DNA from 2 places in the Micromonospora sp. NPDC051006 genome. Region 1 is predicted to be linked to the other one. Evidence: riboswitches for the same ligand, from Rfam matches in the RefSeq annotation. Region 1 holds a riboswitch; the other holds the start of a gene.

What was found. Region 1 has a riboswitch for thiamine pyrophosphate ahead of thiE (thiamine phosphate synthase). Riboswitches for the same ligand answer to the same signal wherever they lie in the genome.
Region 2: another riboswitch for thiamine pyrophosphate. It lies ahead of ACIBBA_RS28620 (ECF transporter S component); the one in region 1 lies ahead of thiE (thiamine phosphate synthase).

Annotation. Positions count from the first base shown of each region.
Region 1 is NZ_JBITFP010000001.1:191,624-195,827, reverse strand. It holds gene ACIBBA_RS00875 (ThuA domain-containing protein) at 1-1,530, opposite strand, end outside; TPP riboswitch at 1,812-1,921, shown strand; gene thiE (thiamine phosphate synthase) at 1,916-2,542, shown strand; gene thiO (glycine oxidase ThiO) at 2,539-3,699, shown strand; gene thiS (sulfur carrier protein ThiS) at 3,690-3,890, shown strand; gene ACIBBA_RS00855 (thiazole synthase) at 3,887-4,204, shown strand, end outside.
Region 2 is NZ_JBITFP010000026.1:28,890-33,093, reverse strand. It holds gene ACIBBA_RS28635 (DUF6328 family protein) at 1-147, opposite strand, end outside; gene ACIBBA_RS28630 (sugar isomerase domain-containing protein) at 359-1,108, opposite strand; gene ACIBBA_RS28625 (alpha/beta fold hydrolase) at 1,143-1,973, opposite strand; TPP riboswitch at 2,047-2,153, shown strand; gene ACIBBA_RS28620 (ECF transporter S component) at 2,229-2,813, shown strand; gene ACIBBA_RS28615 (ABC transporter ATP-binding protein) at 2,963-4,204, shown strand, end outside.

The DNA.
Region 1 (4,204 bases):
CCGGAACGGGTTCCGGAAGCCCATCGCGAAGATCTCGGGGCGGGTCTTGTCGGTCCCCGGCGCGAAGAGGTTGCCGGCCGGGACGGTGTACGTCCCGTCGTCCTCCGGGTGGATCCGGATCACCTTGCCGCGCAGGTCGTTGGTGTTGCCCGAGGTGCGCTGGGCGTCGTAGTCCTGGCGGCCCGGCCGCTCGTCGATCGGCGTGTACGCGCTCGACTCGAACGGGTTCGTGTTGTCACCGGTGGCCAGGTAGAGGTTGCCGGCCCCGTCGAAGGCCATGCTGCCGCCGGCGTGGCAGCAGGTGTTGCGCTGGGTGTCGACCCGCAGCACCTGCTTCTCGCTGGCCAGGTCGATGGTGTCGCCGGTCACCGTGAACCGGGACAGCAGGTTGCGCGCGACACCGTCGTTCGGGGCGTAGTAGAGGTAGACCCAGTGGTTGGTGGCGAAGTCCGGGTCGAGCCGGATGCCAATCAGGCCGTCCTCGTTACCGGTGAAGACGTCCAGGTCGACGGCGGTGACGGTGCTGCCGGTGTCCGGCTTGACGATCTGCACCCGGCCGTCGCGCTCGATATAGAAGACCCGCCCGTCGGGCGCGATGTCCAGCTCCATCGGGTTGCTGGTGTTGCTGTCCAGGGCGACCTTCTCGAAGCTGGCCGTCTTGGAGGCGCCGCAGTCGGCGTCCGCCGCGCCCGCGGCGGTACGGATGCCGCCGAGCAGGTGGCCCAGGAACTCGGGCTCGGCGTACGACTCCCGGGTGTGGCCGCCCCCAGTGTACCAGGACCGGCCGCCGTCGAAGTCCTGGCACCAGGCGATCGGGTGGTCGGCGCCCATCGCGCCGGCGCCCGGGGTGTAGCTCTTCTCGTCCAGGCTGGCCAGCACGTGCACGTCCGGCCGCGGGTTCGTCTGGTAGTTGTACCACTCGTCGAACCGCGACCAGCGGTCCGGCAGCTCGGCCGTGGACGGGTGGGCGTGATCCTCCACCTTGACCGTGGCCTGCTGGTTCGCCGGGTGGTTGGCGAAGTACGCGCCGACCAGGTCGCCGTACCAGGACCAGCTGTACTCGGTGTCCGAGGCGGCGTGGATGCCGACGTAGCCGCCGCCGGCGCGGATGTAGCGCTCGAACGCAGCCTGCTGCTCAGGGTTGAGCACGTCGCCAGTGGTGGAGAGCCAGATCACCGCCTGGTACTTCGCCAGGTTGGCGTCGCTGAAGGCCGCGCCGTCCTCGCTGCTGTCCACGGTGAATCCGTTGGCCGCGCCGAGCTGCTGGATGGCGGCGATGCCGGTCGGGATCGAGTCGTGCCGGAAACCGGCGGTCTTGGAGAAGACCAGGACGGAGAAGGGTTCGTCGGCCGCCTTCGCGGCCTTGGGCAGCGCCTGGGTGACCGTGGTCGCGGCCTGCGCGTCCCGCGGGGGGATCTGCGCGGCGGCCGGTGCCGCCTGCGCGGGCGCGCCGAACAGGGTCGATGCGGCCAGGGCGAATGAGAGCAGGGTTGCGGTGAGTGGTATACGGGCACGACGAGATCGGGACACGCCGCCTCCTATGTCGCGGTGGACAGGGATCGCGGGGGCCGGCTCGCCGAAGACCGTCCCAGATGGAGCCGGTGCGGACACCGTGCCAGGGCGTCCACGCCAGCATTTTGTCGAATCGCTGAACAAATTAATTCCGCTGGATGCATGTCGGGCAAGATGCCAGCGGGTAACGGTTCTGCAACGGCGGGCGACATTCCGAACAGGACCGCATGAAGCGCCCAGCCGGATCCGCCACCGACCCCCGCCTTGGCAGCCCGACGGATCTGTCGTACCGTGACACGCAAGTAACCCACGGGAGCCCGGTGTACCGGGCTGAGAGGGGGGCTGACAGCCCCCGACCGTTGAACCTGATCCGGGTAATGCCGGCGCAGGGAGGAGTGTTGCCGTGCTGTCCCTTGGGCGACTGCATCTGATCACCGACACCCGACCCGGGCGGGACCCCCTCACCGTGGTCCGGGCCGCCCTGTCGGCGGCCCGCGCCGAACTCGTGGTGCAGGTCCGGGTCGAGGACTCCGCCACCGACCGCGAGGCGTACGACCTGGCCCGCCGGGTGCTGGCGCTCTGCGCGCCGTCCGGGGCGAGCTGCCTGGTCAACGACCGGCTGCACGTGGCGCTGGCGGTGGGCGCCGCCGGCGGACACGTCGGCGCCGACGACCTGCCCGTCGGGGCGGCCCGCCGAGTGCTCGGCCCGGCCGCCGTGCTCGGCGCCACCGCCCGGGAACCGGGCACGGCCGCCGAGGCGGTCACCGCCGGCGCCAGCTACCTGGGAGTCGGCCCCTGCCACCACACCGCCACCAAGGAGGGCCTGCCACCGCCGATCGGGGCGGCCGGGGTCCGGGCGGTGGCCGCGGCAGTCGACGTGCCGGTGATCGCCATCGGTGGGGTGACCGCCGCCGGCGTGCCGGCGCTGCGGGCCGCCGGAGCGTACGGGGTGGCGGTGGTCGGCGCGATCTGCGCCGCCGCCGACCCGGCCCGCGCGACCACGGAGCTGCTCGGGGCCCTGACGTGCTGACCGGCCGGACCCCGTCGACGCGATCCGACGACCGGGCCCGGCCGGACGTGGCGGTGGTGGGGGCGGGACCGATCGGGCTGGCAATCGCCTGGCGGTGCGCCGCCCGGGGGCTGCGGGTGGTCGTGCACGACCCGGCCCCCGGCTCGGGGGCGTCGGCGGTCGCCGCCGGCATGCTCTCCCCGGTCGCCGAGGCGTACTTCGGTGAGCGGGAGCTGACCGGGTTGCTGGTGGAGTCCGCCGCCCGCTGGCCGGCGTTCGCCGCCGAGCTGACCGAGGCGACCGGCGCCGACCTCGGCTACCGGACCGAGGGCACCCTGATGGTCGGGTTGACCGGGGACGACCTGGCGGAGGCGCGCCGGCTCTGGGCGTACCAGCAGAGGCTCGGCCTGCCGGTGACCCCGCTGCGCCCCAGCGAGCTGCGCGACCGCGAGCCGGCGCTGGCCACCCGGGTACGCGGCGGGGCGCTCGCGCCCACCGACCACCAGGTCGACCCGCGGAAGCTGGTGCCCGCGCTGCGTACCGCCGCCGAGCGGGCCGGTGCGGTGCTGGTGCCCGCGCCGGTGCGCCGGCTGGGCGAGCTGGACGCGGCCGTCACGGTGGTGGCGGCCGGCTGCGGCGCCGCCGCGCTGGCCGGGCTGCCGGTCCGGCCGGTGAAGGGACAGGTGCTCCGGCTCCGCGCGCCGGGCGGCGTCGCGCCGGGCTTCCGGCACGTCATCCGGGGGTACGCCGACGGCGAGCAGGTCTACCTGGTGCCCCGGGACAGCGGCGAGGTGGTCGTCGGGGCGACGGTCGAGGAACGCCGGGACACCGACGTCTCCGCCGGCGCGGTGCTCCGCCTGCTCCGCGCCGCCGTCGAGCTGCTCCCCGAGCTGGCCGAGTACGACCTGGTCGAGACGGTCGCCGGGTTACGGCCCGGCACGCCGGACAACGCGCCCATCCTCGGCCCGCTGCCCGGCCGGCCGGACGTGCTGGCCGCCACCGGGCACCACCGGCACGGGATCGTGCTCACCCCGGTCACCGCCGACCTGATCGCCGACCTGGTCAGCACTGGCGAGCCCGACCCGCTGCTCGCGCCCTTCCGACCGGACCGGTTCGCCGGCGTGGGCCCGGCCGTCGGTGGAACTGATTCGACGATGAAGGGGGACCGGTGGAACTGACGGTGAACGGGGCCGGGCGCACGCTGCCCGTCGGCGCGACGGTGGCCGACCTGGTCCGCGAGGTCACCCCGCAGCAGCGCGGGCTCGCGGTCGCGGTGAACGGCGAGGTGGTGCCGCGGACCGGCTGGCCGGCGACCGTGCTGCGCGACGGCGACCGGGTCGAGGTGCTCAGTGCGGCCCAGGGCGGGTGAGCGGGGTGACGTTCGAGATCGGCGGCGTGACCTTCACCTCGCGGCTCATATTGGGCACCGGCGGCGCGGCGAACCTGCACGTGCTGGAGCAGGCCATCCGGGCCTCCGGCACCGAGCTGGTCACTGTGGCGTTGCGCCGGGTGGACACCGCGCCCGGCAGCGCCGGTGGCCTGCTGGAGCTGCTGGACCGGTGCGGGGTACGGCTGCTGCCCAACACCGCGGGCTGCTACACGGCCGGCGAGGCGGTCAAGGTCGCCCGACTGGCCCGGGACGCGTTCGACACCGACTGGATCAAGCTGGAGGTGATCGGCGAC
Region 2 (4,204 bases), on a different contig from region 1:
CTCGGTCGTCCTGGTGAAGCCGTTGCTGAACGGCAGGGTCAGCAGGAACGCGAAGAGGATCTGCACCCCGGTCTGTGCGACCCGGAGCTCCTGGAGCAGGTCGGCGAAGTTGCGCTGCCAACGCTGCTTCTCGGTTTCCTTCGACACGCGCTACCTCCGGTCAGACGCTACTGCCGGCGGGGCCCGCCGCCGGCAGCAACGCCAATGCCCGATCGCGCAATCCGCGAAACCAGCTCATGATCGACCCCGTCAAAGGACACCGCCCGCGCCGCGATGCGCCCGCTGGTGGCGGATCAGGCGCGCCCGAGGCCCCCGCCGGCGGCGGATCAGGAGCGCGCGAGACGCCCGCCGGCAGCGGTCAGGAGCCGCGGCGGATCCGGCCGGCGTAGCGGGCCTCCAGCGCGTGGTTGTGCTCGTCACCGCCGGCGATGTTGGCGGAGAGGTAGACCGGGGGCCGCTCCCCCGCGGCGAGCAGTCGGGCCACCACCTCGACCGTGATCTGCTGCGCGAGCAGCGCCGCGGTGATGGAGGAGACCGCGCCGACCGCGCCGCCGCCCGGCAGCGGCAACGTCGCGTCGCCGTACGGGGCGCCGTTGTCGAGCACCACGTCGGCGAGGTCGGCGAGCTTCCGCCCGGACGGGTGCCGGGAGGTCATCCGCGCCGAGTGCTGCGCCGAGGTGATCGCCACCAACCCGTGGCCGCGCTCCTTGACCAGGCTGGCGAACTCGACGATCGCACCGTTCACGCCCGAGTTCGAGGCCACCACGAAGACGTCCGCCGGGCGCACCGGCGCCAGCTCGTAGAGGCGGTGCGCGACCGACGGATCCCGCTCCAGGGTCGGCCCGAGCAGATCGGCCGGCGCGCCGCCGTGCAGCACCAGATCCCGCAGCGCGATCTTGTTGGTCGGCACCAGCCCGCCGGCCCGGCCGGCGATCTCCATCGAGAGCGCCTCGGAGTGCCCGGTGCCGAAGGCGTGCACCACCCCGTCGGCGCGTACCGCGTCGGCGAGCAGGTCCGCCGCCCGGCCCACCGCCTCCCGCTGGCCCGCGGCGACCTGGTTCATCGTCTCGGTCACCACCGCCAGGTAGGCGTCGGCGCTCAACGTCATGTCTCCTCCATTCCTCACGACCGCCGGACGCGGCTCAGGCCACGCCCCGCACCCGGGCGACGATCGCCTCGGCCAGCGCCGCCGGCGCCTCGTCCGGAATCCAGTGGGTCACGCCGGGCAGCTCGACGAAGCGGTAGTCACCGGACACGTGCTCCGCGCACGCCTCGGCGGCGGTCCGGCCGATGGCGATGTCCCGGTCGCTCCAGACGAACGTGGTCGGCACGGTCACCGGCCCGACCGCGGCCAGGTCACCCCGGGACATCGCCCGGTACCAGTTCAACGCCCCGGTCAGCGCGCCCGGCGCACGCATCGGCTCCGCGTACGCCGCCACCCGCTCCTCGTCGCCGACCCCGGCGAGCATCCGACGCAGCGCCGCCGCCCGCAACCCGAGCAGCACCTTCTCCGCCTTGCCGGGCTGCCGGAACAGCACCATGTACGACGAGCGGACCTTCTGATGCGCGTCGTGCGACAGCGCGTACGCCATCGCGGCGGGGTGCGGCACCGAGACGGCGGTGAGGGTACGGATCCGGCCGGGGTGGGCGGCGGCCACGGCCCAGGCGACGACGGCGCCCCAGTCGTGCCCCACCAGGTGCGCCGCCTCGACGCCCAGCGCGTCGAGCAGCGCCACCACGTCGGCGACCAGTTCCGCCAACCGGTACGCCTCGACGGCCTCCGGGCGGGCGCCGGGCGAGTAGCCGCGCTGGTCCGGCGCGTACGTGCGCAGGCCGGCGGCGTGCAGGGCCGGCGTCAGGTCGTCGAACTCCCCGCCGTGCTGCGGGAAACCGTGCAGCAGCAGGACGGGCGGGCCCTCCTTTGGTCCACCGGCGCGGACGTCGAACGTGAATCCTCGGGCGTCGATCCGCATGATCAGCAGCCTACCCAGGCCGGCCGGCGTCGCCCGGCCCCCGGTCGCGGTGCTAGCGTCTGTGGAACAACTTCACATCCGACAGGGGAGCGCACAGCGCTGAGAGTGCGGGCACACGCCCGCAGACCCTCGAACCTGATCTGGGTAATGCCAGCGCAGGGAGTTCGGTCGACCTCCAGCCGCGCCGCCGTCCGGTTCCACCGGACGTCGGCGTGCGTCTTCTCCTGGTTCCTCCACAGAACTGGGAGCACTCGCATGACACCACCCGACACGAACCGTTGGCGGACCGTCGACATCGTCGTGGCCTCGGTGATCGCCGTCGCCTTCGGCATCATCTTCTGGGCCTGGGGCCTGCTCTGGAACGGTCCCGCCGACGCCATTCCGCTGCCCGGCCGGGCGGTCCTCTACGGCGTCTGGCTGGTTCCCGCCGTCCTGGGCGGGCTGATCATCCGGAAGCCCGGTGCCGCCTTCTTCACGCTCACGGTCGCCGCGCTGGTCTCGGTGGCGCTGGGCAGCAGCTGGGGCTGGACGCTGGTCATCCAGGGCCCGCTGGAGGCGGCCGCCGCGGAGCTGGCGTTCGCGGCCTTCGGCTACCGCAACTTCAAGGCGCCCATCGCGCTGCTGGCCGCCACGCTGGCCGGTCTCGCGGCGGCCATCTACGACGTCTTCGTCTGGTACCCGGAGACCTCGTGGGTCAGCTTCCGACTCCCGTACATCCTGATCACGGCTGCCAGCTCGCTGGTGATCGCCGGGGTCGGCAGCCTCGCCCTCACCCGGGCCCTGGCCAACACCGGCGTCCTCGATCGCTTCCCCGCCGCCCGCGAACGCCCCGCCATCTAACCCCCACCCACCTCCTCCCCCCTCCCCCACCCCCACCCCTCCCCCCGGACCCGTTGATCAAGAGGTTTGCGTCAACGGCGTCCCGATTTCTGACGCAAACCTCTTGATCAACACGACGGGGCCGGTAGCGGCGCGCGGGAGGGGGTGCGGTGAGCGGAGTGGAACTGCGGGGGTTCGGGTGGCGGCACGCCGGGCGCAAGCGCTGGGCCGTGCGCGACGTGGATCTGCGGATCTCCAGCGGCGAGCGGGTGCTGCTGCTCGGCCCGTCCGGGGCCGGCAAGAGCACCCTGCTGGCCGCGCTCGCCGGGCTGCTGCCGGAGGACTCCGGCGAGCAGGCGGGCACCGGCGAGATCGACGGGTTGGACCCGCGCAAGGACCGGGAACGGGTCGGCATCGTCTTCCAGGACCCGGAGAGCCAGCTGGTGATGGCCCGCTGCGGCGACGACGTGGCGTTCGGGCTGGAGAACCGGGGCGTACCGGCCGCGGAGATCTGGCCCCGGGTCGACGAGACCCTGCGCCGGGTCGGCTTCCCGTACCACCGGGACCGGCCCACCGCCGCCCTCTCCGGCGGCGAGCAGCAGCGCCTCGCGCTGGCCGGGGTGCTGGCCCTGCGCCCCGGCCTGCTGCTGCTCGACGAGCCGACCGCCAACCTCGACCCGGCCGGCGCCGCGCTGGTCCGCGACGCGGTCGCCGGGGCGCTGGAGGCCAACACCACGCTGATCCTGGTGGAGCACCGGGTGGCCGAGGCGCTGCCGCTGGTCGACCGGGTGGTGGTGCTCGAACCCGGCGGCGGCGTACGCGCCGACGGCACCCCGGAGGCGGTCTTCGGCGCCCACGGCGACGCGCTCGCCGCCGAGGGCGTCTGGGTGCCCGGCCGGACCGTGCCGCCCCGGCGCGCCACCACGACCCCGGGCGACCTGCTGCTCACCGCCGACCGGCTCGGCCTGCCACCCCGGCTGGCCGACACCGACCTGGCGGTACGCGCCGGCGAGGCGCTCGCTGTGCTCGGCCCGAACGGGGTGGGCAAGTCCACCCTGGCGCTGCTGCTCGGCGGGCTGCTCCGGCCGGGCACCGGCGCGGTGACGGCGAGCCCGGAGCTGGCCGGCCGGGACGCCCGCACTCCCCCGCACCGCTGGCGCGCCCCCGCCCTGGCCGGCCGGATCGGCTCGGTCTTCCAGGACCCGGAGCACCAGTTCGTCACGAGCACCGTCTACGACGAGTTGGCTCTCGGCCCGCGCCGCACCGGCCGGCACGAGGCGGCGATCCGGTCCACGGTGGACGAGCTGCTGGACCGGCTGCGGCTGACCGCGCTCGCCGGCGCCAACCCGTACACCCTCTCCGGTGGCGAGGCGCGGCGGCTGAGCGTCGCGACCGCCCTGGCCACCGCGCCC